DNA from 3 places in the Arthrobacter sp. TmtSoilC77 genome. Region 3 is predicted to be linked to each of the others. Evidence: riboswitches for the same ligand, from Rfam matches in the RefSeq annotation. Region 3 holds a riboswitch; each other region holds the start of a gene.
The links. A riboswitch is a leader RNA that binds a small molecule or an ion and turns the genes downstream of it on or off. The one in region 3 is predicted to bind glycine.
Positions count from the first base shown of each region.

Region 1: another riboswitch for glycine. It lies ahead of gcvP (aminomethyl-transferring glycine dehydrogenase); the one in region 3 lies ahead of gcvP (aminomethyl-transferring glycine dehydrogenase).
Region 2: another riboswitch for glycine. It lies ahead of cycA (D-serine/D-alanine/glycine transporter); the one in region 3 lies ahead of gcvP (aminomethyl-transferring glycine dehydrogenase).

Region 1 is NZ_AP046050.1:4,578,764-4,586,731, reverse strand. Features, by position in the region: gene AC6I99_RS21230 (D-arabinono-1,4-lactone oxidase) at 1-319, opposite strand, end outside; gene AC6I99_RS21225 (aminobutyraldehyde dehydrogenase) at 348-1,877, opposite strand; gene AC6I99_RS21220 (purine-cytosine permease family protein) at 1,900-3,333, opposite strand; gene speB (agmatinase) at 3,330-4,328, opposite strand; gene AC6I99_RS21210 (PucR family transcriptional regulator) at 4,506-6,020, shown strand; glycine riboswitch at 6,095-6,193, shown strand; gene gcvP (aminomethyl-transferring glycine dehydrogenase) at 6,342-7,968, shown strand, end outside.
Region 2 is NZ_AP046050.1:906,601-914,568, reverse strand. Features, by position in the region: gene AC6I99_RS04350 (VOC family protein) at 1-171, shown strand, start outside; gene AC6I99_RS04345 (ExeM/NucH family extracellular endonuclease) at 395-4,927, shown strand; gene cycA (D-serine/D-alanine/glycine transporter) at 5,008-6,495, opposite strand; glycine riboswitch at 6,641-6,739, opposite strand; gene AC6I99_RS04335 (FAD/NAD(P)-binding protein) at 6,814-7,968, opposite strand, start outside.
Region 3 is NZ_AP046050.1:1,048,431-1,056,398, forward strand. Features, by position in the region: gene AC6I99_RS04955 (hypothetical protein) at 1-13, shown strand, start outside; gene AC6I99_RS04960 (amidohydrolase) at 97-1,323, opposite strand; gene AC6I99_RS04965 (cyclodeaminase/cyclohydrolase family protein) at 1,432-2,082, shown strand; gene AC6I99_RS04970 (MFS transporter) at 2,117-3,667, opposite strand; gene AC6I99_RS04975 (TetR/AcrR family transcriptional regulator) at 3,741-4,280, shown strand; glycine riboswitch at 4,373-4,470, shown strand; gene gcvP (aminomethyl-transferring glycine dehydrogenase) at 4,656-7,523, shown strand; gene gcvT (glycine cleavage system aminomethyltransferase GcvT) at 7,537-7,968, shown strand, end outside.

The DNA of each region.
Region 1 (7,968 bases), 3.5 Mb from region 3:
CGTTGATCGTGGTTCCGGCAAGGGCCCGTGCGCGACGCCCGGCCTTGTCAGTTCCTGTAATCGCGGAGAGCCCGGACATGTCCATCAGGACGCCGCCAGTCTGAACAAGAGGTGAGGACGAGTGCCCTGAGCCGACCGCCCGCACAGGCAGGCCTTCCCGAATGGCGAAACGGACGGCGTCGAGCGCTTCTTGCTCGTTCCTTGGCCGGACGGTGAAGGCCGGCGTCGCGCTCTGGTTCCCGCCCCAGTTGGTCCAGGTGATGTCTGTTCCAAAAGGTGCCGTGGGAGTGGCGGCGCGGGAAAGGTCTTTGGTGGTCATTGCTAAGCTCCGTTGCTTGTTTGAAGGCTTACGCGCCGTGGTTGATCATGACGTGCTTGGTGCGCGAGTAATCATCCAAGGCGTAGAGCGAGAGGTCGCGCCCATAGCCTGAGCCCTTGAATCCGCCCCACGGTACCTCACACGCAAGGACCAGGTGCGCATTCACCCAGACGGTGCCGAAGTCCAGCTGCTTGGGAATCCGCAGGGAGAGGCTGGAGTCCTTGGTCCACACGGAGGCGGACAGGCCGTAGGGGCTTTCGTTTGCACGGGTGACGGCCTCTTCAGTGGAAGAGAAGGTTTCCACAGTGACCACGGGGCCGAAGATTTCGTGGGTAGCGATGTGCGCGCCGGCAGGGACGTTGCTGATGACCGTTGGCTCGATGAAGTAGCCGGGACCTTCCAGTGCCGAGCCGCCAATCGCGATATTCAGTCCCGCCTCGCGGGCTTCGGCCAAGGATTCCTTGACGCGTTCAAAGTGGGGCCGGGAGATCATGGGACCGATTTCGACGTCGTCCCCAGCCTCGGGTGCGCCGACCACCAACGTGTTGACTTCGCGTACCAAGTGCTGGGTGAATTCTTCGGCCACGGACTCGTGGACCAGCACGCGGCAGGCAGCACCGCAATCCTGGCCGGCATTCCAGAATCCTGCATTGCGGACTCCAGCGGCGGCGGCGCGAAGATCGGCGTCGGGGAAGACAACAACCGGGGCTTTGCCGCCGAGTTCCAGGTGGACGCGCTTGACGGATTTTGCTGCAGTTTCCGCAACGGCCTGGCCACTAACGACGCTGCCCGTCAGGGCGACCAAAGCGATCGATGGGTGCTCCGAAAGCCGCTGTCCCACAGTGCGGCCCTGGCCAGTGACCACGTTGAGGATCCCGTCCGGGATCCGTCCGGCGAGCAGTTCCGCCAGCTTCAGCGTGGACAAGGGGGTTTGCTCGGAGGGCTTGAGGACGATGCTGTTGCCGGCAGCCAGAATCGGTGCGATCTTCCAGGCGGCCATGAGCAGCGGGTAGTTCCACGGGGTGATGACGCCGACGACGCCCACGGGTTCGCGGAGGATCACGGAGGTGTGGTCAGTGGCGTAGTCGCCGCCGGCCATGGAGGTCAGAGTGCGGGAGGCGCCGGCCATGAAACGGAACGTATCGATGGTGCTGGTGACGTCGTCATCGGCCACTGCCTGGGGCTTGCCGGTATTGGCGGACTCGATGAGCTCGAACGCTTGCCGGTTCTCTTCAATGATGTTGGCGATCAGGTTCAGGACGTCCGCGCGCTCCTTGGGGGTAGTAGCCCCCCAGGTCTTTTGGGCGACGACGGCGGCCTGTACAGCGGCGTCGACATCGTCCGCCGTGCCCGCCTGCACTGAGGCGATGACCTGCTCGGTGGTGGGATCCACGACGTCGATCAGCTGACCGGTGGAGCCGGGCACGAACGATCCGTTGATGAAGTGCCCCGCGGGAGGCAGGGGGAGCTGCGGAGGCAGGCTGTCGGCGTGGTCAGAGGACGTGCGTCGAACAGTGAACTGGACGGTTTCGGGGTGGGCAGTGTCTGTGAGGGTCATGACAAGTCGCTTTCAGATGAGGTCAGTTTGCGAGTGCAGGCGATGGAAAGGGGGCGGCTTCCGTCTTTTTCCGGAACACGCGTGCCGCGAAGTAGTAGAGGGGAGCAACCACTACGAGGCCGACGATCCAGGAGATGTCCACGCCGCCCATGGCGGCGGCCAGGGGGCCGGTGTAGATTGCGGTTGCCGAGAAGGGAACCTGGATCAGGGCGCCTGCTATGTAGGAGCCGATGGCGACCCAATTGAACCGCCCGTACACACCGCCGTCGCGCTTGAAGAAGTCCTCAACCCGGTAGTCGCCGTGCCGCAGAAGGTAGTAGTCCACCAGGTTGATGGCCGTCCAGGGGACCAGGACGTACATCAGGAAGGAGAGGAAGTTGGTGTAGAAGAGGATGAAGTTGTCGCGGGCGAACAAGGCGATGGAGACAGCGACGACGAAGAGGACGACCGCCGCGATGCTGCGGGTCTTGGCATGGGGCAACCATGAGGGTTTGAAGGTTTGGCCGATGGTCAGCGTGCACAGGACGCCGCAGTAGAGGTTCATGGCGTTGGACGCGGCGACTCCCAGGCAGAAGATGCCCACGATGATGAGGGTCCACGGCTGCAGCAACGCACCCAGGCTGCCAACGATTTCGACGTTGTCGGCACTCATGGTCATGGCGAGGGTTCCCACCAGGGCCCCCAGGATCATGGGGAACAACGTTCCCAGGACGCAGCCTGAGTAGGAAGCCCAGAACGCCGGTGCCGAGCCCGTGCCCTGGGGCATGTAGCGGGAGTAATCGGAGACGTAGGGTGCGTAGGCCAACTGCCACAGGGCCGAGACGGAGATGGTCCCCATGAAGCCAACCCAGTTGAAATTGCCCTCCGCAAGGAAGCTGGTGGGAAGGCCGTGTACAACGAGGATCCACACGAAGGCGAGCAACAGAGCCAGGCCCGCTGCAACGCTGAGGATCCTGGCATAGGCGTGGATGAGCCGGTAGCCGAAAATCGTGGCGATAACGCTGACCACGCCGATGATGATGATGCCGGCATCCACGCTGATGCCGGGGCTGACCGCGGCCATTGCTTCTCCGCCAAAGACGAGGTTTGCGGCGAAGAACCCGACGTACATGATGACCACGATGACCACGATCAACAGGGCGCCGAAGGAGCCGAACTGGCCGCGGGTCTGGATCATCTGCGCCACACCCAGCTGGGGGCCTTGGGCCGAGTGCAGCGCCATGAAGATGCCGCCCACGACGTTGCCGATGATGATGCCCACCAGCGCCGGCACGAAACCGAGGCCGAATACTGTGGTGGCAAGTCCGCCGGTCACGATGGTCATGATCATGATGTTGGAACCGAACCAGATGGTGAAGAGATCGCGCGCCTTGCCGTGACGCTCATTCAACGGGATCGGCTGGATGGTTTTGTCCTCTAGTCGCGGAACTTCGTGCGTGGCCAAGGGCGCGTTCATGATGCGCTCCGGGACGTCGAAGCCAGTTCACGGACTGTAGTGGCCTTGCTGCGGTTCACCATCAAGCCGAGGAGGTCGAAAACAAGGGTGGCCGCCGCGACGGTTGTGATGTCCGCATGGTCGTACGCCGGAGCGACCTCCACGACGTCGGCGCCCACGATGTTGATGCCGTTCAGGCCGCGGAGCAGGGCCAGGAGTTCACGGGAGTGGAGCCCGCCCATCTCCGGGGTGCCGGTACCGGGAGCGAACGCGGGGTCCAGGACGTCGATGTCGATGGAGACGTACACCGGGGTGTCGCCGAGCCTGTCCTTCACCTGCTGGATTGCGGCCGGGACACCGATGACATCCAGGTCCGAGCAGCGGATGATCTGGAACCCGAACTCGTGGTCCCTGAGGAAGTCATTGCGGTCATACACCGGGCCACGGATGCCGACGTGCATCGACTTGTCCTCCACAAGGAGGCCTTCCTCGAACGCCCGCCGGAAGATGGTTCCGTGCGTAATGGGCTGGTCAAAGTACGTGTCCCATGTATCCAGGTGGGCATCGAAATGCAGCAAAGCCACCGGACCATGGACCTTGTTCAGGGCCCTGAGCATCGGCAGGGCAATCGTGTGGTCGCCGCCGATCGAGATCAGCCGCTTGTCTTGGCTGATGAGGGGCAACGCCTGCTCCTCGATCTCACGAACAGCGCGGGTGATGTCGTAGGGCGTGCAGGCGATGTCGCCGGCGTCCACAACCTGGGCTTCGTAAACGGGTTCGACGTCGAGCTCCGGGTGGTAGCCCGGGCGCAGGAGACGCGAGGCCTCGCGAACCGCGGCAGGACCGAAACGGGCGCCGGGCCGGAAGGAAGTTCCGCCGTCGAACGGTACGCCGACAATCGCAATGTCATAGTCCGGGACGCGGTCAATTTGGGGGAGGCGGGCGAAGGTGCCGAGTCCGGCATACCGGGGGACTTTGGTTGCGTCGACAGGGCCGATGGGCTTGTGGATTGTCATTGCCGGTTCCTTGGTGTGAGGGGTGCTCGCCATTGAGCGGGAAGTAAGTAATTCCATTCTTGGTGACGCGGGTCACGGCGAATAGCGGTACATTGACTACAAATGGCCCAGACGCTTAGACAAATGTCTAAAGGTCCCGAACGGGCCCCGGAAATCATAGAGTCAGGACCCCATCCGATGGCAATCACGGTCGCCGAACTCGTGGCTGAACCCCAACTCGGGCTCAGCCTTCTGGCCGGTGACGCAGGCCGCGACAACCGGATCACCTGGGCCCACACCTCCGATCTGCCCAGGCTCTGGGAATGGGTCACAGGCGGCGAGCTGATGATGACGAATGGGCTGTCGATTCCGGCCGATGCCGCGGGACAAGTGGCGCTCGCCGAGGCCCTTATGGACAGCGGGGCAAGCGCCTTGGCCATCGGCGAGAAGATGCACGCGCCTCCGCTGACGCCGGAGTTCCTGGCGGCCTGCAATCGGCTGCCGCTGCCGCTCATCAACATCCCCTACCCGCTGCCGTTCATCGCGATCGCCCGCTCGGTTGCCGAGTCCTCCCTGCTCGAAGAGTCCCGGCGCTTGCGGCAGACGGCCAGGGTTTACGACCTGCTCCGAACGGCCGGCGCCTCGGAGGACCATTGGCAGAGCCTGGTCCAACGGCTCGCCACCGAACTGGATGCGGAGCTGTTCGTGGTGGACCGCCGCTGCCTGCATCCCTGGCATCCGGAGGGACAGCCGGTCCCACGGTTCCTTGCCGATGAATGGGCTCCGCTTTCCGGGCAGGTGTCCTTGGCGGGTAAGAACTTCCAGTGGCACCGGATCCGGGGCCGGCACGTGCTGACCATGGACATCCCGACCCACGCCAACGCGCTCCTCGTGGTGCTGCCCAACAGCGAACCGCACCCGGACGCCGTCGTACTTCTGCACGCCGCAACGGTGCTGGGTCTGCAACTTTCGCGCATCGTCCTGTCGCTGGAAGGCCGACATCGGCTGGCGGGTGAGTTCCTGCTGCAGGCCATGGATGGGAGATTGGGGGCGGCCGAGATGGAGAGCCGGCTGGCCGGTTTTGATGTTCCGCCCCAGGATTTCCTGCTCGCCTCGCTCTACGCGGACGCCGGCGATAAAGCAGCGGACGACGGCGACAGGCTGGCTAACGTGCACATCGAACTGTGGCGGCACGGGGTTGCGTCGGCTTCCCTGAAGCGGAATAACCGGCTCCACGTCGTGGTCCCTGCTGATGTGCCGGACGACATCCTGGTTCATTGTGCCGGGGCGGATGCCGCGATCGGGATCAGCGCTCCGGCGGGTGTGGCGGGCATTCAGCGCGCGCTGCAGGAGTCACTGTGGGCGCTCGGATCGGCCCGGGCGAACAAGCTTGGCCTGGCCCGCTACGCGCAGGGACCATCATGGCTGGGGCTGACGGGTTTCGAGGAAGGAACTGCGCTGGTCCGGCGCCTCCTCGGCCCGATTTTCGATTACGAGCAGAGCCAGGAAGGCGATCTCATCGTCACGCTGAGGACCTATTTGGACTCGCAGCGTTCCTGGCAAAAAACCGCCGCTGCCCTGTTCGCGCACCGGCAAACCATCATCTATCGGATACGGAAAATCGGCGAATTGACGGGGCTGGACATGGGTGAAACCTCCACTGTTGCCCAGTTGTGGTTCGCTCTCCAGATCCACGAGGCAATGCACCGGTAGGTATCCCTTGCTTGCGCTTTTTCCGGATAACCCGCTATGGTGTGAACCGTGTCACTGACGTGACGCAATGCTTTTGATCTGTGGCGGGAGAGTCCTGCCGGTACATCCAGTCAGGCGCCGTAGGAGCAAATCCTCCCCAGGAATCTCTCAGGCCCACGTACCGCCACGGCGAGGCAACTCTGGAAAGCAGTCCAGGTAACTGGGCTCACCGACGGTGCAAGCAGGCAACCATTCCTGCGGAATCTCTCAGGTCCAATACAGAGCGGGGAGGAACCCACATCATCGTGGCGCACATAGGGCGCCTGAATCATGGAGTTCCTCTTGACTGTTCAATCAACCCCCACCGCTTTCGCGGACCGGCACATCGGCGCCCGCCGTCAGGCCGACGTTGACACCATGCTCAAGGCAATCGGCTACGACTCCGTAGACGGCCTGGTAGATGTTGCGGTCCCCGATTCCATCCGGCAAGCCACGCCGCTGACGCTCCAGGCCGCCCTTAGCGAGACCCAGGTCCTCGCCGAGCTCCGCAAGCTTGCGTCCAAGAACAAGACCGCCATCCAGCTGATCGGCCAGGGCTACTACGACACCGTTACGCCGCCGGTTATCCGACGCAACATCCTGGAAGCTCCGGCTTGGTACACGGCGTACACGCCTTACCAGCCCGAGATTTCGCAGGGCCGCCTCGAAGCTCTCCTGAACTTCCAGACCATGGTCCAGGACCTCACCGGACTTCCCGTGGCCAACGCTTCGCTGCTGGATGAAGCCACTGCTGTGGCCGAGGCTGTGCTGCTGATGCGTCGTGCCAACAAGTCCAAGACCGCGAAGGACGGCAAGACCGTCCTGGACGCCGACCTCCTCCCGCAGACCATCGCCATCGTGAAGGGCCGCGCCGAGGCGCTCGGCTTCGAGGTGGAGATTGCCGACCTCTCCGCCGGGCTTCCCGACGGCGAGATCAACGGCATCGTCCTGCAGCAGCCCGGCGTTTCGGGCCGCGTTTTCGACCACTCCGGCGTGATCGCTGACGCCAAGGAGCGCGGCGCGCTGGTCACTGTCGCTGCCGACCTTTTGGCGCTCACCCTCATCACGCCCCCGGGCGAGCAGGGCGCCGACATCGCCGTCGGAACTGCGCAGCGCTTTGGTGTTCCGCTGTTCTTCGGCGGCCCCCACGCTGCGTACATGGCAGTCCGCGAAGGCATGGAGCGCACGCTCCCGGGCCGCATCGTCGGCGTCTCCAAGGACAACGCCGGAGTCCCGGCCTACCGCCTGGCCCTTCAGACCCGCGAGCAGCACATCCGCCGCGAAAAGGCCACGTCCAACATCTGCACCGCGCAGGCACTGCTCGCCATCGTGGCGTCGATGTACGCGGTTTACCACGGTCCGGAAGGCCTGAAGGCGATCGCCGAAAGCGTGCACGGCCACGCCCGCACGCTGGCCACTGCCCTCAAGACCGCCGGCCGTGAACTCGTGTCTGAATCCTTCTTCGACACCCTCACTGTCCGCGTACCCGGCAAGGCTGACAAAGTCATCGCCGCCGCCGAAGCCCGCGGTATCAACCTGCGTCGCATCGATGCTGACACGGTTGGCGTTTCCCTCGATGAAACCACGACGCCGGAGGTCCTCTCTGCGGTAGCCGTCGCTTTTGGTGCCGGTCCGGTGAAGGACGCTTCCGGGTTTGAGCTGCCCTCAGACGTGGTCCGAACCAGTGATTTCCTGCAGCACCCCGTGTTCAACACGCACCGTTCCGAGACGCAGCTGTTGCGCTATATCCGCAAGCTGTCCGACCGGGACCTCGCACTGGATCGCACCATGATCCCGCTGGGTTCCTGCACCATGAAGCTCAACGCTACAGCTGAGATGGAAGCAATCTCCTGGCCGGAGTTCGCCTCGATCCACCCGTTCGCTCCGGATCACCAGACCGCTGGGTGGCGCGAGCTCATTGAAGGACTGG
Region 2 (7,968 bases), 140 kb from region 3:
AGCGTGTACTTCGCAGTGGACAATACTGACGCCACGGTGGAACAGGCCACAGCTCTGGGCGCTACCGTCATGGAAGCGGCAGAAGACACCCCCTTTGGACGCTTGGCCACGTTGTCGGACCCTACAGGTGCCGTCTTCAAGGTGATCCAGAACATGGCGTCGGCCAGCTAAGCCCCTGAACGTTCGGTTCCTGCGGCTGCCTCCTGACCGAGGCAGTCGGCAGGATCCGCGCGCCCTCCATCCATCACCGGTCCACTTCCTGTTCATTCCGACGTGTTCTGCTATGCCCGATACCCAGGTTTACCCGGAGTAACTTCCGGCATATCGCCCACTTCACAAGACAGCGGGCGTAGTCCAAAGAGCCCCACAGGGTTCCTAATGAAAGTTAGAGCGGATGCACCAAAAACACTGGAAAACAGCAGCTGGAGCAGCCCTTTCGATTGGTTTGCTTTCGGCTCCGCTGACAGCCGTTCCCGCAATTGCGGCCGACGATCCGTCGGCCCCGCCGGGCACCTCAACCGTAGTCATCAACGAGGCCTATCTCAGCGGGGGCAGCAGCGGCTCTGCTTTCAAGAACAAGTTCGTAGAGCTCTACAACTCCTCGGACACTCCGGTCAGCCTGGCAGGGTGGTCGCTACAGTACCGGTCGGCAACCAGCACGGGAGCGCCCACGGGCATCACTGCGCTTACGGGCAGCATCCCCGCCAAGGGCTATTACCTGATCCAAGGAGCCACGAACAGCAGCACCTCCACGGCGCCGGCCCTGCCCGCCCCGGATGTGCAGGCAACCGGAACCTTGAACCCCGGTGGAACCGCCGGCACCCTGGTCCTGGCGAAGCAGGCCAACGCCGTTTCTCCCCTGGCCGCTGGCTCAGTGACGGACGATGCCGCCATCGCGGATCTCCTCGGCTACGGCACATCAAACACTTTCGAAACGTCGGCAGCAACCGCCCCCACGGGCAACACTGACGTCAAAAGCCTCAATCGGAGCAACGGTGTGGACACCAACTCCAATGCCGCCGACTTCAGCTTGAGCGCCACCATCACGCCCACGGCGTCCGGCGGCGGAACGCCGCCCGCGGAACCCGAGCCGGCCCCAGGATCCAGGACCATCGCCGAAATCCAAGGCACCGGCGCCTCGAGTCCGCTCGTCGGCAGCACGGTAACTACCCGTGGCAAGGTAACTGCAGTTTACGCTTCGGGAGGTTTCAACGGCTACTACGTGCAAACCCCCGGAAGCGGCGGGGAGGCCGCAGGGGCGGCCAGGACGGCGTCGGACGCTTTGTTCATCTACTCCCCCACGACGGCGGGTACGGTACAGCCCGGCGACTACGTGGAACTCACGGGTGTCGTCAGCGAGTTCGCCAACCAGACACAGCTCACGGTTGAGGCTGCCGGCCTGCAGAAACTGAGCGAAGCTGCGCCGGAGGTAAAGCCCACTGCCTTCCAGATGCCCGCCAACGAGGCCGCGCGCGAAGCCCTTGAGGGCATGCTCGTCGCCCCACAAGGCCCGTACACCGTGACGGACAACTATTCGCTGAACCAGTATGGCGAAATCGGCCTCGCGGCCGGGACATCGCCGTTAGTGCAGCCGACGGCGGTCGCTACCTATGGTTCAGCAGAATATGCCGACGTGGTGGTAGAGAACGCCCTCCGTGCCATCAAGCTCGACGACGGCGCGTCCACCAACTTCCTCAAGGACGCCACCACGAAGGCCCAGCAACTGCCATACCTGACCACGTCCGATCCCGTTCGCGTGGGCTCTCCGGTGCAATTCCGGACAGACGTGATCCTGGGCTACGGCAATAACTCCTGGAAGTTCCAGCCCCTCACGGCGCTGACTCCCACGAATGCGGAGACTGTGCAGCCTGCAAGCTTCACGACAACCCGCCCCGACGGCCCCGCCGACGTTGGCGGAAACCTAAAGCTTGCCTCCTTCAACGTGCTGAACTACTTCACCACTACCGGCGACCAGCTCAGCGGCTGCATTTTCTACACCGACCGGGATGGGAATCCGATCACGGTCAAGGAAGGTTGCAACGCCCGGGGTGCTGCCAATGCTGAGAACCTCCAACGCCAGCAGGGCAAGATCGTCGCTGCGATTACCAAGGCAGGTGCGGACGTCGTATCCCTTGAGGAAATCGAGAACTCCGCCCAGTTCGGCAAGAACCGTGATGACGCTTTGTCCAAGCTGGTGGACGCCCTCAATGTGAAGACGCCGGGCGTATGGGACTACGTGCGGACACCCGCAAACGCTCCCCCTCCCAGCGATGAGGATATGATCCGCACCGCGTTCATTTACAAGAAGGCCGTAGCCGAGCCGGTCGGGGAGGCAATCATCCACAACGACACCGTGGCTTTTGCAAGCGCCCGCAAACCGCTGGCGCAGGTCTTCAAGCCAGTCGGCGCGGACGAGGACAAGAAGTTCATAGCGATCGTGAACCACTTCAAGTCCAAGGGTTCCGCTGCAACCCCGGATGACACGGACAAGGGCCAGGGCGCCTCGAACATTGCCCGCACAAAGCAGGCTGAATCACTCCTCGCCTTCTCCAGGGATCTCCAAGCCACCAAGGGCACGGACAAGGTCTTCCTGATTGGCGACTTCAACGCCTATGCCAAGGAAGACCCCATCAATGTCCTCACTGGCGCAGGTTACACGGACCTTGAAGCTGGTACCGGCAAGCACTCTTACCTCTTCGGGGGCATGGTGGGCTCGCTGGACCACATCCTTGCTTCCCCGGCAGCGGCCGGGATAGTCACGGGAACCGACATTTGGAACATCAACTCCGTGGAGTCCGTGGCGCTGGAGTACAGCAGGTATAACAACAATGTGACCAACTACTATGCCGGGGACGAGTTCCGCGCCAGCGATCACGACCCCGTGGTGGTGGGTATGAACCTGGGACCGGATGTGCCGGCCACTGTTGACCTGCAGTTCCTTGGCATCAACGACTTCCACGGCCGGATCGACTCCAACACCGTCCTCTTCGCCGGCACTGTGGAGAAGCTCCGCGCCGAGGCCGCCCCCGGCGCAACCGCCTTCATTTCTGCTGGAGACAACATCGGCGCCTCGCTCTTCGCGTCCTCGGTTGCCAAGGACCAGCCGACCATCGATGTCCTCAATGCCTTGGAACTCCGGGCTTCGGCAGTAGGCAACCACGAGTTCGACGGCGGGTGGCAGGATCTGCGCGACCGCGTCATCGCCGATGGTACCAACGCCAAGTTTGCCTACTTGGGCGCGAACGTTTACCAGGCGGGCACCAAGACTCCGGTCCTGCCGGAGTACAAAGTCCTGGAGATGAACGGCATCCGGGTGGCTGTCATCGGCACCGTGACGCAGGAAGTGCCGTCGCTGGTGACTCCCGCCGGCATCACGGATCTTGAGTTCGGTGATCCGGTGGAAGCCATCAACCGGGTGGCCGCAAAGATCAAGGCAGAAGACCTGGCCGATCTGATCATCGTGGAAAACCACGACGGCGCTGCATCGGGCACACCGGAGGGTGCCACCCTGGAGCAGGAAGTCGCAGCCGGTGGACCGTTCGCCAAGCTCGTCAACGAGACCACCCCCGACGTAGCCGCCATCTTCACCGGGCACACCCACAAGGAATACGCCTGGGACGCACCCTTGCTGGACGCCAACGGCAAACCCACCGGCAAAACCCGTCCCATTGTGCAGACCGGCAACTACGGCGAAAACGTGGGAAGCGTTACTCTCACCATCGATACCACCACGCATTCGGTCACAAGCTATAAAGCTGCCGTGGTGGATCGGACCACGGACACTTCGGAAAGCCTCGTTGCCGCCTATCCTCGCGTGGCCGCAGTCAAGGCGATCGTGGACAAGGCTCTTGCCGATGCTGCCGTGTTCGGGAATCAGCCGGTGGGCGCAGTGACAGCTGATATCACCACCGCCTTCACTCCGGATCCGGCTGGCGGCTCCCCCAAGCGGGACGACCGCGCGAACGAATCCACCCTCGGAAACCTGGTCGCGGACTCCTTGGTGGACACGCTCCAGGCGCCTGAACTGGCTGCTGCGGAGATAGGCGTCGTGAACCCGGGCGGCCTGCGTAACGAGCTCTACTACGCACCGGACGGCACCATCACCTACGCCGAGGCCAACGCGGTCCTGCCCTTCGTGAACAACCTGTGGACTACCTCCCTCACTGGCGCCCAGTTCAAGACCCTTCTTGAGCAGCAGTGGCAGACCAACGTTGACGGAACAGTTCCCAGCCGCCCTTACCAGCAGCTTGGACTTTCCAGGAACGTCAACTACACCTACGACGCCGCGCGCCCGGAAGGCGACCGCATCACCGGCATCTGGGTAGGCGGCGCAGTCATCGACCCCGCCAAGCAGTACAGGATCGGTACGTTCAGCTTCCTGGCTACCGGCGGCGACAACTTCCGCATCTTCAAGGAAGGCAGCAACACGAAAGACACCGGTTTGGTGGACCGCGATGCCTGGATCAAGTACCTCCGTGAGCACAACCCCGTGTCTCCGGACTTCGCACGCCGGTCAGTTGCCCTGGTAAACACCACCGCCGTAGAGGTCAAAGCGGGTGAGCCCATGGCACTCGCTATCTCCAAGCTGAATCTCACCTCGATCGGCAGCCCGGCCAACAACACTCTCAATGCCGTCTTCGTGGACAGCAAGGGCGCGGCGATAACGCTCGACTCCGTGCCGGTGACGGCCGGCACTGCCACAGTGAACCTCAAGGTTCCCGCGGCGGCAGCTGCAGGCAGTGGCACATTGGTGCTGACCGCCGTCGAGTCCGGAACCGTGGTAAAGGCCCTGGTGACGGTTGCAGGGAGCGGCACGAATCCTCCGCAATGCACTCCGCCCACCAAACCGTCCAAGTGGTACGACGCCGTGGGCTGGTTGCACTACGCGTGGGCCTGGTTGGAGTACCAGAAGTGTCTGAGGGGCTAGGCGGCCCCTTCGTATGACCCGCCAAAAAGGTAGCCCCTCACGAGGATGACTCGTGAGGGGCTACCTTTTTGGATTTTCGCCTACTTCTTGACGAGCTCGGGTTCCTCCGTGTGCTTGGCGTCCTTCTCAAGCTGCGCCTGGAACTCCCTAAAGCGAACCAGGTGCGCTGGCCGGCGACGCAGGATGACCCAGGCCACCCCCAGAATCAGGAACCACAGCGGCGTGGCCAGGAGCGCAGCAAAAGTGTCCGGCTGCGTGGTCAGGGTCCAAAGCACGAACGCAAAGAACGCAAAAACCACCCACACCATCACCACGCCGCCTGGCATTTTGAACGCCGAAGCATCATGCAGATGTGGCCGCCGCTTGCGGAATGCAAGGTAGCTGGCCAGGATGATGGACCATACGAACACGAAGCAGACAGCAGACACGGTTGTCACCATGTCGAACGCCTTGCCGATGTCCTGCCCGGCATACATGAGGACGACGCCGGACAGCAGCAGGACGCAGGAAAGGAACAGGGCGTTGCGGGGTACTTTGCGGCTTGAGAGCGCGCCAAACACAGCCGGTGCGTCGCCTTCCTGGGCCAGTCCGTAAACCATACGGGACGTTGAGTAGATACCCGAGTTGGCTGAGGACATTGCAGAGCTGAGAACCACCAGGTTGACGATGGTAGCCGCGGCGCCCAGGCCGGCCAGGGAGAACATCGCAATGAATGGGCTGTGGCCGGCCGCGAACTGGGTCCACGGGGTGACGGACATCAGGATGATGAGGGCGCCCACATAGAAGAGCAGCACGCGGATCGGAATCGAGTTGATGGCCTTGGGCAGGTTCTTCTCCGGGTCCTTGGCCTCGGCGGCTGTGGTGCCTACCAGTTCAATGCCGACGAAAGCGAAGACGGCGATCTGGAAACCGGCGACGAAGCCCATGAATTCGTTGGGGAAGAAGCCACCGTGGCTCCACAAGTTGGTGAAGCTGGCCGGCCCGGCGTCGGACTGGAAGCCGCTGAAAATCATGAACAGGCCGACGATGATCAGTGCCGCGATGGCGACGATCTTGATGAGGGCGAACCAGAATTCGGTCTCGCCGAATGCTTTAACCGTAGCCAGGTTCAGAAGCAGCAGGATGCCGATGGTGATCAATCCGGGCACCCAGAGTGGAAGGGACGGCCAGAGCTCCTTGGAGTACCCGGCGATCGCGATGACGTCGGCGATGCCGGTAATGACCCAGCAGAACCAGTAGGTCCACCCCGTGAAGAACCCTGCCCACGGACCCAGCAGGTCCGCTGCAAAGTCGCTGAAGGATTTGTAGTTCAGGTTGCTCAGGAGCAACTCGCCCATGGCGCGCATGACGAAGAAGAGTATGAAACCGATGATCATGTACACGAAAATGACGGATGGACCAGCGGCAGAAATGGTCTTTCCCGAGCCCATGAACAGGCCCGTGCCAATTGCACCGCCTATCGCGATCAGCTGGATGTGCCGGTTACTGAGCTGCCGTTCGAGGTGCGGTTCGAGATGTGGTGAGCCTGCTTGGTGCGGGACGGAGGATGGTGGGCGCTGAATCGTCAAGAGGAACTCCATTGTTCAGGCGGCACTGGGTGCCACGATGATTCGGGTTCCTCCCCACTCTGTAGGTGGACCTGAGAGTTTCCGCAGGGATGGCCTGCTTGCACCTTCGGTGAGCCCGGATGCCCGGACTGCTTTCCAGAGTTGCCTCGCCGCGGCGGTACATGGGCCTGAGAGATTCCTGGGGAGGGTTTGCTCCTACGGCGCCTGACGGGATGTACCGGCAGGACTCTCCCGCCGCAGATCAAAAGCGCGCACCACTTTGCCGGTGATGCAGCTCACACACTAGCGAAGCATTGGACACACCGCAAACAAAGGCAGCTAGCTGGCCAGAATGCTACGGGCGATTTCGTCAGCATCCCGCAGGGTTCGCTGGCCACTGGCATAAGCCTTCCCGGTCGCTGGACGCGCCTCGGCAGCAATGGCCGTTCCCCACTGGGTCGCCGACAATTGCAGACCCAAAACATACATCCCCCGGGTCACAGAGCCGTTGGACGCCACAGGCCGGTACGGGTGCGGTTCCACATCCAGTCCGGTTGTCTGCACCGGCGTGCCCTCGGCACTCATCATGATTTTGGTTCGCACAAGGCCGTCAGCCATGAGTTGTTCCAGGAGTGGAGAAATATTGATGCCCACCCTGTTGGCCGGCGACATCGCTTCAATCAACGTGGGTGCCTCCGCTGGCCCGTCGTGGACCCATGGAGAGACTGCCCGGAAAACCTTGGCGCTCCTATCCACACTGAACTTCGGGTCGGGTCCAACGAAACCCACGACGCCGGCACGCGCCAGAGCAGCCAACTGCTCCGAACGCAGTGCCGGGGCCCCGCTGGCAAGGCCTTCAACGAACGATTCGAACCATCCCCTCAGTTCAGCGACCCACGATTCGTCCGTGATACCACCGTCTGCCACGACGGACTTCAGGATCGCCCTGCCGGTGTGCAGTGCGCCGATTGCCATTTTCACGGGATCCGCTTCGCCCAGTGCGGAGCGTCGTGCGTCGTCGTCCAGGTAGGCCGTTATCGCCAGATCCAGTTCCCGGCGGGACGCGAACGTTCGGCCTGCCAAGGGCGCAGCGAGTCCGCGGACATTCAGTCGGCGGGAGGCAAGCACGTGCTTGTCCACCAAGGCGGCGACGTCGCTTTCCCAGTTGGCGGTGGTGTGCGCGTGGGGCTGCAACGCGTCCTCAAGGTCCGCGAGGAACTGCGCCGCATCGCGGATGGCGGCAGGCTGCGACCTTGCCAGGGTGGAGTAATAGGCCCACAAGGCGTCCCGGTGCAGGAGCGGCCAAAGATCGTGGTCGAATCCGGGCTGGATACCGGCTGCCCTGAACCGGTCCACTGCTGCCTCGGTCAAGTAACGCATGGTGATGCTGCTGGGGTAATACCCCGCCAAACCGGCCTTGGCCCGGTACGGGGTTCCGCGCCGGGATGCTGCGATAATCCTGGGTTCCCTGCCCGAGGGCCGGTACTCGAGAAC
Region 3 (7,968 bases):
CGAGAAGGTCTAGGCGTTTTCGAGCAAGACCCCGTCCAACGGACAATTCACCACCGGGTGCGGCGGTGAATTGTCCGTTAGGCGGGGTTTTTGCTGCTATCTTCCCGAAGTCTCCAGGAATTCGAGGGCCGCAGTAACCAGTGCTTCCGTGCCAAGGGCCAAGGTCGGCTGGATGATCGGGGCAAAGTAGGGCGAGTGGTTCGACGGAACGTCCTCGGGCAAGCGACCCGTCGTCGCCCATTCCTTGAAGTGGGTGGCCTCGATCCCGCCCAGGAACCAAAACACGAGGGGCGCGCCGGCCGCCGTCGCGAGTTCCCCGACGTCTTCACTGCCTGAGACCGGGCCGGGGTCCATGATCCTTGCGGCGCCGAACTTATCGCGAAACGCCGAAGCGATCCTTCCGGCGGCCGATTCATCATTGACCGTCAGCGGGTAGCGCTCCTCATAGTGGAAGTCGGGTTCCTTCAGGGCGCCTGAGGCAGCAGCTTCACTTCGAACGATGCGCTCGATCGAGTTCAGGACTTTCTCCCGTGTGGGCTCGCTGAAGGATCGAATGCTGAGGCCCAGGGTTGCGGTCTCGGGAATGATGTTGTTCTTTGTTCCCGAATGGATTTGCCCAACGGTAACCACTGCAGAATCGCTGGCGGCCAGTTCCCGGGACACCACTCCCTGCAGGCGCATGGTGGCTGCCGCAGCCATGAGGACTGGATCAACGGTGGTTTCAGGCCGGGAGCCATGGCCGCCGCGCCCATGCAACGTCACGTTGAGGGAATCCGCTGAAGCCATGGCCACGCCGGAACGGATGCCGAACCATCCGGCAGGAAAGGGCGCCACGTGCTGGCCGAGGACCACGTCCGGCTTGGGGACCAGGTCAAAGAGCCCATCCGCCACCATGGCCTGGGCGCCGCCGCCCCATTCTTCGGCCGGCTGGAAGACCGCGATCAGCGTGCCCTGCCAGTCCTGCCGCTTTGCGGCCAACGCTTCCACTGCTCCGAGGAGGCAGCTGACATGTACGTCGTGTCCGCACGCATGCATGATCGGCACCTCACGGCCTTCATGGTCGACGCCGACTGCCGCACTTGCGTAGTCCAGCCCGGTGTCCTCCTTGACCGGTAACGCGTCCATATCCGCACGAAGCATCACCACGGGTCCAGGGCCATTGTCCAGGACTCCTACAACCCCCGTTTTCCCCACGCTGCGGTGGACCAGCAGCCCCAAGTCCTCAAGGTGTCCGCTGATGATCCCGGCTGTTCTGACCTCTTGGAAGGAAAGCTCCGGGTTCGAGTGCAGATCACGGTAGAGGGCTTCCAGGTCAATGCTCATGGGGAATTTTCCTTAACAGGTCGACGCCGCAGGGTCTGGCCAGTGTATCGACGTCATCAGGCAACGACGCCGACCCACACCTTTGCGCTTCAGGGCAAACTTGGTTGCATGGAATCTTCACAAGAGATCACTACCCAAGGCTCAACAGTCGAGGATTGGACCAAGGCCCTGGCAGAGTCCAGCGGATCACCGGGTGGAGGCGCGGGAACCGGCGTGATGCTGGCCGTTGCAGCGTCCCTGGCGTCCATGGTCGCAGGTTACACAGAGGCGCCCGGGCGGGAATTGGCCGAGCTGCACGTCCGGGCCCGCTCCCTCCGCGAAGCCGCCCTTAAGCTGGCTGACGAGGACGCAACGGCGTCGAAGGCTTTCGGTGCGGCCTTCCGGCTTGATCCTGGTCCGGACCGGGAGCAGGCAATCCACCGCGCATCCGTCGATGCTGCCAAGGCCTCCGCTGTGCTCGGCGACCATGCCATCGACGCCATCGAGGACCTGGGATGGCTTGCTGCCCACGGGAACCCAGCACTCATTGCCGACGTCGTGGTGGGGTTTGGAGCCCTCAGGGCAGCCATCGCAGGAGCCCGCACCAACGTGAGCTTTGATCTCGGATCGCTCAGATCCGCAGGCGCGACGCTTGATGAAATCAAGGAAAAGCACCCTGGATTGTGGGCAACGGTAGGCCGGCTCAGCGATGCCCTGGACCGGATTGACGAGCTGGTGGCCGCCGTAGATGACAAGGCTGCACCTACTGACGGCCACTGATTCCCGACGGAACGCCGGCCTACTGCACGCTCGCTTACCGCGCCTTGGGCACCCTGCGGAGCACGACGGCGGCAAGCACTGCCGCTCCGGCCATCAGTACCAGCCCAATCGCCGCAGTGATGTGGACGCCGGACTCGAAGGCTACCCGGGCGGCGGCTGTCAGTGCATCGGACAATGGAGCGGGTAGTGCAGCTGCGGCATCCACGGCGCCGGCCAGCGTTTCACCCGCGTTCCCTGCCGCCTGCGTGGACAAGCCCTCCGGGATGACGAGGTTGTGCTGGTAGGACGCGGTGAGGATAGAGCCCAGCACGGCCGTTCCCAGGAGCGAACCCAGTTCGTATCCGGTTTCGGAAATTGCGGACGCCGCTCCGGACTTGTCGGCCGGTACGGAGCCGAGGATGAGGTCGTTGGAGATGGTCTCCGCTGCGCCAACGCCAACGGCCAGGACAGTCAAAGCTGACAAGAGGAACATCGGTCCGCTGCCGTGGTCACCCACAGCCACCACTAAATAGCCTGCAGCGCTGAGGGTAAGTCCGCCGGCCACTACGAATCCCGGCCGGATGCGCTTTACCAGCGGGACCACCACCAGGCCGGCGACGACCGTTGCCAGGAGCGCCGGAATCATTGCAATGCCCGCTTCCATGGGGGACTGGCCTTCAACCAGCTGCAAGTGCTGGGCGAAGAAGTAGATGAAGCCCGTCATGGAAAACAAGGACAGGACGTTGGCCACGATCGCCGTGCTGAACACCCTGTTGCTGAACAGGCGGACATCCAGCATTGGGTTCTCAAGTTGGCGCTGGCGACGGACAAACAGAACGCCCATCACCAGGCCGAAGACCATGAAGGCCGCTGCCGACACCCCGAATCCGTGAACAGCGAATTCCTTGATGCCGTACACGAACGGAGCCATCGTGATCACGGACAGCCCGATACTGGGCACGTCAACGCGGCCGGGGTTGGCGTCCTTGGATTCGGGAATGAGGACCCTGCCGAAGGCGAGGAGCGGCAGGAGCAGGAAGGTCGCCACCAGGAAGACAGCACCCCACCAGAAGTGCTCAACCAGCCAGCCACCGAAGATCGGGCCAAGGGCAGCGCCACCAGAGAATCCGGCGGCCCATACGGCGATCGCGAGCCGCCGGCGGTTCGGATCAGCAAAGATGTTCCGGATCAGGGACAGGGTTGAAGGCATCAGCATCGCGCCGAACACGCCAAGTGCTGCGCGGCCGGCAATCAGCCATTCCGCGGAAGGCGCGAACGCCGTAGCAGCCGAAACCGCAGCGAAGCCGGTGCTGCCGATCAGCAGCAGCCGCCGTCGTCCGATCCTGTCGCCCAGGTTGCCCATGGAAACCAGCAACGCCGCCAACACGAGCGGGTAGGCGTCGATGATCCATAGGAGCTGCACGCCACCCACGTCCAGGGAGCGGGCAATTTCGGGCAGGGCGAACGTGAGCGCGGTGTTGTCGACGGCCACCAGCAGCACCGGGAACATCAGGAGTGCCAGGGCCGTCCAGTCGCGCCAAGGTGCGCCTCCACCCATGACGGGACGAGCGGAACGGGGAGCTTGGGTCGAGGACGGCGTGAACATGACAGCTACTGTACCGTCCAGACGGTACAGTTTCAAATTAAGCGCCGTCGACCCCGTAGGGAATGATGTACACATGCCACGAAAACCAGTTGCCAGGGATGCGGTCCTGGATGCCTACGAAGCCCTCCTCATCGAGGTGGGGGAGCGGGCCGCCACCCTCGATGCCGTTGCCAAGCGGGCGGGCGTCTCCAAGGGCGGGCTGCTTTATCACTTCCCCAGCAAGGAATCGCTGATCAGCGCCCTGCTTGAGCGCCTGGATCGGTTGGCTCAGGAAGACGTCGAGCAAATGAAGGCTGCGCCGGACGGCTCTGCGGTTTACTTCATCCGCTCCTCCCTATGGGCGGGAACCCCCATGGATCGGGCTTTGGTCGCTGCCACAAGACTGGCCGAAGTTGCGCATGAGGAGACCCGCCGCAGGTTTGCCGGAATCCAGCAGCAGTGGTTGGACGTCCTGGCCGAGGATGTTGGTCCGGAGGTTGCCAAAGCCGTCAGTTACATGGGCGACGGCCTGTATTTCAATGCCATGTTCGAGGGTGGCCAGGAAGGCGGCAAGGCCGGGCGGGAGGCCGACGTCGAGATCCTCCTTGGCATCCTGGACCGGCTCCGCAAGTAGCGGGCCATCCATTTGCGGCGACGCCCCCGACGTAGGACAATTGAGCCTTGTGGTGCGTCTTCACAGGGGCCCGCAAAAATTGAATATGCCTTTGATCTGCGGCGGGAGAGTCCCGCAAGCAAGTGATGCGGGCGCCGTAGGAGCAAACCCTCCCCAGGAATCTCTCAGGCCCACGCACCGCCGCGGCGAGGCAACTCTGGAAAGTAGCAGGCCTTTTGCCGCGCCCTCTTGGCGCGGAAGAAGTGCTGTGCTCACCGACGGTGCAAGCGATCGTTGTTCAAGCAACACGCGGAAACTCTCAGGTCCAATACAGAGCGGGGAGGAACCCGAGCCGCTGTGGCGTACCCAACGCCGCCCAAGTAATGGAGTTCCTTCGTGACGGTTAGTTCAGCCTCCACCACCTTCGTCGACCGGCACATTGGCGCCCGCCGCCAGGCCGACATTGAAACCATGCTCAAGACGGTCGGCTACGACACCGTCGATTCTTTGGTTGATACAGCCGTTCCCAACGACATCCGCCAGGACGTTGCCCTCACCCTTGAAAACGCGCTCAGCGAAGTTGAGGTGCTGGCCGAGCTGCGCAAGCTTGCGTCCAAGAACAAGACCGCCGTCCAGATGATCGGCCAGGGCTACTACGACACCGTCACGCCGCCGGTTATCCGACGCAACATCCTGGAATCCCCGGCCTGGTACACCGCGTACACGCCCTACCAGCCGGAAATCTCCCAGGGCCGCCTCGAAGCTCTGCTGAACTTCCAGACAATGGTCCAGGACCTCGTGGGCCTGCCGATCGCCAACGCCTCCCTGCTGGACGAAGCAACGGCAGTGGCCGAAGCCGTGCTGATGATGCGCCGCGCCAACAAGAACAAGGCCGCCCATGACGGCAAGACGGTCCTCGACGCCGACTGCCTTCCCCAGACCATTGCCATCGTGAAGGGCCGTGCCGAGGCACTCGGCTTCGAGGTTGAGGTCGCTGACCTTTCGCTCGGCCTCCCGGAAGGCGCCATCAACGGCGTCGTCCTGCAGCAGCCCGGCGTTTCCGGCCGCGTGTTCGATCACTCCGCCGTCATCGCTGACGCCAAGGAACGTGGCGCGCTCGTCACCGTGGCTGCAGACCTGCTCTCGCTGACGCTCATCACGCCTCCGGGCGAGCAGGGCGCCGATATCGCCGTCGGCTCCGCCCAGCGCCTGGGCGTTCCGCTGTTCTTCGGCGGCCCCCACGCCGCCTACATGGCCGTCCAGAAGGGCCTCGAGCGTTCCATGCCGGGCCGTCTGGTGGGCGTTTCCAAGGACGACGCCGGTGTCCCCGCTTACCGCTTGGCGCTGCAGACCCGTGAGCAGCACATCCGGCGCGAGAAGGCCACGTCCAACATCTGCACGGCCCAGGCCCTGCTTGCCATCGTCGCGTCCATGTACGCCGTCTATCACGGTCCCGAAGGCCTGAAGGCAATCGCCGAGACCGCCCACGGTCACGCGCGCACGCTTGCAGCGTCCCTGAAGGGCGCCGGCGTCGAGGTCCTTCACGGTTCCTTCTTCGACACCATCACCGTCCGCGTTCCCGGCAAGGCTGCCGGGATCGTTGCCGCTGCCGAGGCCAAGGGAATCAACCTGCGCAGCATTGACGCTGATCTGGTGGGCATTTCTGTTGACGAGACCACTACCTCAGAGATTGTCGGCGGCGTCCTGGATGTCTTCGGCGCCTCGGTCACCGAATCCGCTGAAGGTTTTGCGCTGGAATCTTCCGTTGAGCGTACGAGCGACTTCATGCAGCACCCGGTATTCAACACGCACCGCTCCGAAACCCAGCTGCTGCGCTACATCCGCAAGCTTTCGGACCGCGACCTCGCACTGGACCGCACCATGATTCCGCTGGGTTCCTGCACCATGAAGCTGAACGCAACCGCCGAGATGGAAGCAATCTCCTGGCCGGAGTTCGCCTCGATCCACCCGTTCGCTCCGGACTCCCAGACCGCTGGCTGGCGTGAACTCATTGCCGACCTTGAATCCCAGCTGACCGAGATCACCGGGTACGATCAGGTTTCCATCCAGCCGAACGCCGGTTCCCAGGGTGAGCTCGCCGGCCTCCTTGCGATCCGCGGCTACCACCTTTCCCGCGGCGACGAGCAGCGCAATGTGTGCCTCATCCCTGCTTCTGCCCACGGCACCAACGCGGCCTCGGCTGTGCTCGCTGGCATGAAGGTAGTAGTGGTGGCCACCGCTCCTGATGGCACCATCGACCACGTGGATCTCAAAGCCAAGATCGAAGCCAACCGGGACGCCCTTTCGGCCATCATGATCACCTACCCGTCCACGCACGGTGTTTACGACGCCGACGTCCGGGAAGTTTGCGACGCGATCCACGAAGCCGGCGGTCAGGTCTACATCGACGGCGCAAACCTCAACGCACTCGTTGGGCTCGCCCAGCCGGGCAAGTTCGGCGGCGACGTCTCCCACCTGAACCTGCACAAGACCTTCTGCATCCCGCACGGCGGCGGTGGACCCGGTGTTGGTCCGGTTGCGGCAAAGGCACACCTGGCACCATTCATGCCTGGCGACGCTGCTTCCTGGACCGAAGGAAACGACGTTCCGATTTCGGCATCCCGTTTCGGTTCGGCCGGTGTGCTCCCGATTTCCTGGGCTTACGTGAAGCTCATGGGTGGCCAGGGGCTCACCGAAGCCACCAAGTCCGCGCTGCTTGCTGCGAACTACGTTGCCTCCCGCTTGGATGAGCACTTCCCGGTTCTTTACACCGGCGAAGGCGGTCTTGTTGCCCACGAGTGCATCCTGGATCTCCGCGAACTGACTGCCCGCACCGGCGTCACGGCTGAGGACGTGGCCAAGCGCCTCATCGACTTCGGTTTCCACGCTCCCACCTTGGCGTTCCCGGTTGCGGGCACTTTGATGGTGGAGCCGACCGAGTCCGAGGACCTCGTGGAGATCGACCGCTTCATTGAGGCCATGATCACCATCCGTGCCGAAATCGAGCAGGTTGCCACCGGCGATTTCACTGTTGAGAACTCGCCGCTGCGCAACGCGCCGCACACGGCTGCCGCCGTCGTGAGTTCTGCATGGGACCGCGACTACACGCGTGAGCAGGCCGCGTTCCCAGTCCACCACCTGAAGCAGGACAAGTACTTCCCGCCCGTCGGACGCATCGACGGCGCTGCTGGCGACCGCAACCTGGTGTGCTCCTGCCCGCCCCTTGAAGCGTTCGAGGACAACACCGCAGACTTCGAGAACTAAGGACGGTCCCGCAATGACTGAGAACTACACAGCTCTCTACGAAGAGCACAAGAAACTCGGCGCGTCCTTCACCGACTTCGGTGGCTGGCAGATGCCGCTCAAGTACTCCTCCGAGTTGGCCGAGCACCACGCAGTCCGCAAGTCCGCCGGCTTGTTCGACCTCTCCCACATGGGCGAAGTCTGGGTGACAGGACGGGACGGGGCAGCGTTCCTGGACTACGCCCTGGTGGGCAAGATCTCCGCCATGGCCGAGGGCAAGGCCAAGTACTCGCTGATCTGCCAGGAAGACGGCGGCATCATCGACGACCTCATCACGTACCGTCGCGGCGAGGACAAGTTCCTCGTGGTGCCGAACGCTGGCAACGCCAAGGTAGTGGCTGAGGCGCTGTTGGAGCGCGCAACTGGTTTTGACGTGGTTGTTCAGGACGCCTCGGCCGAGACCTCG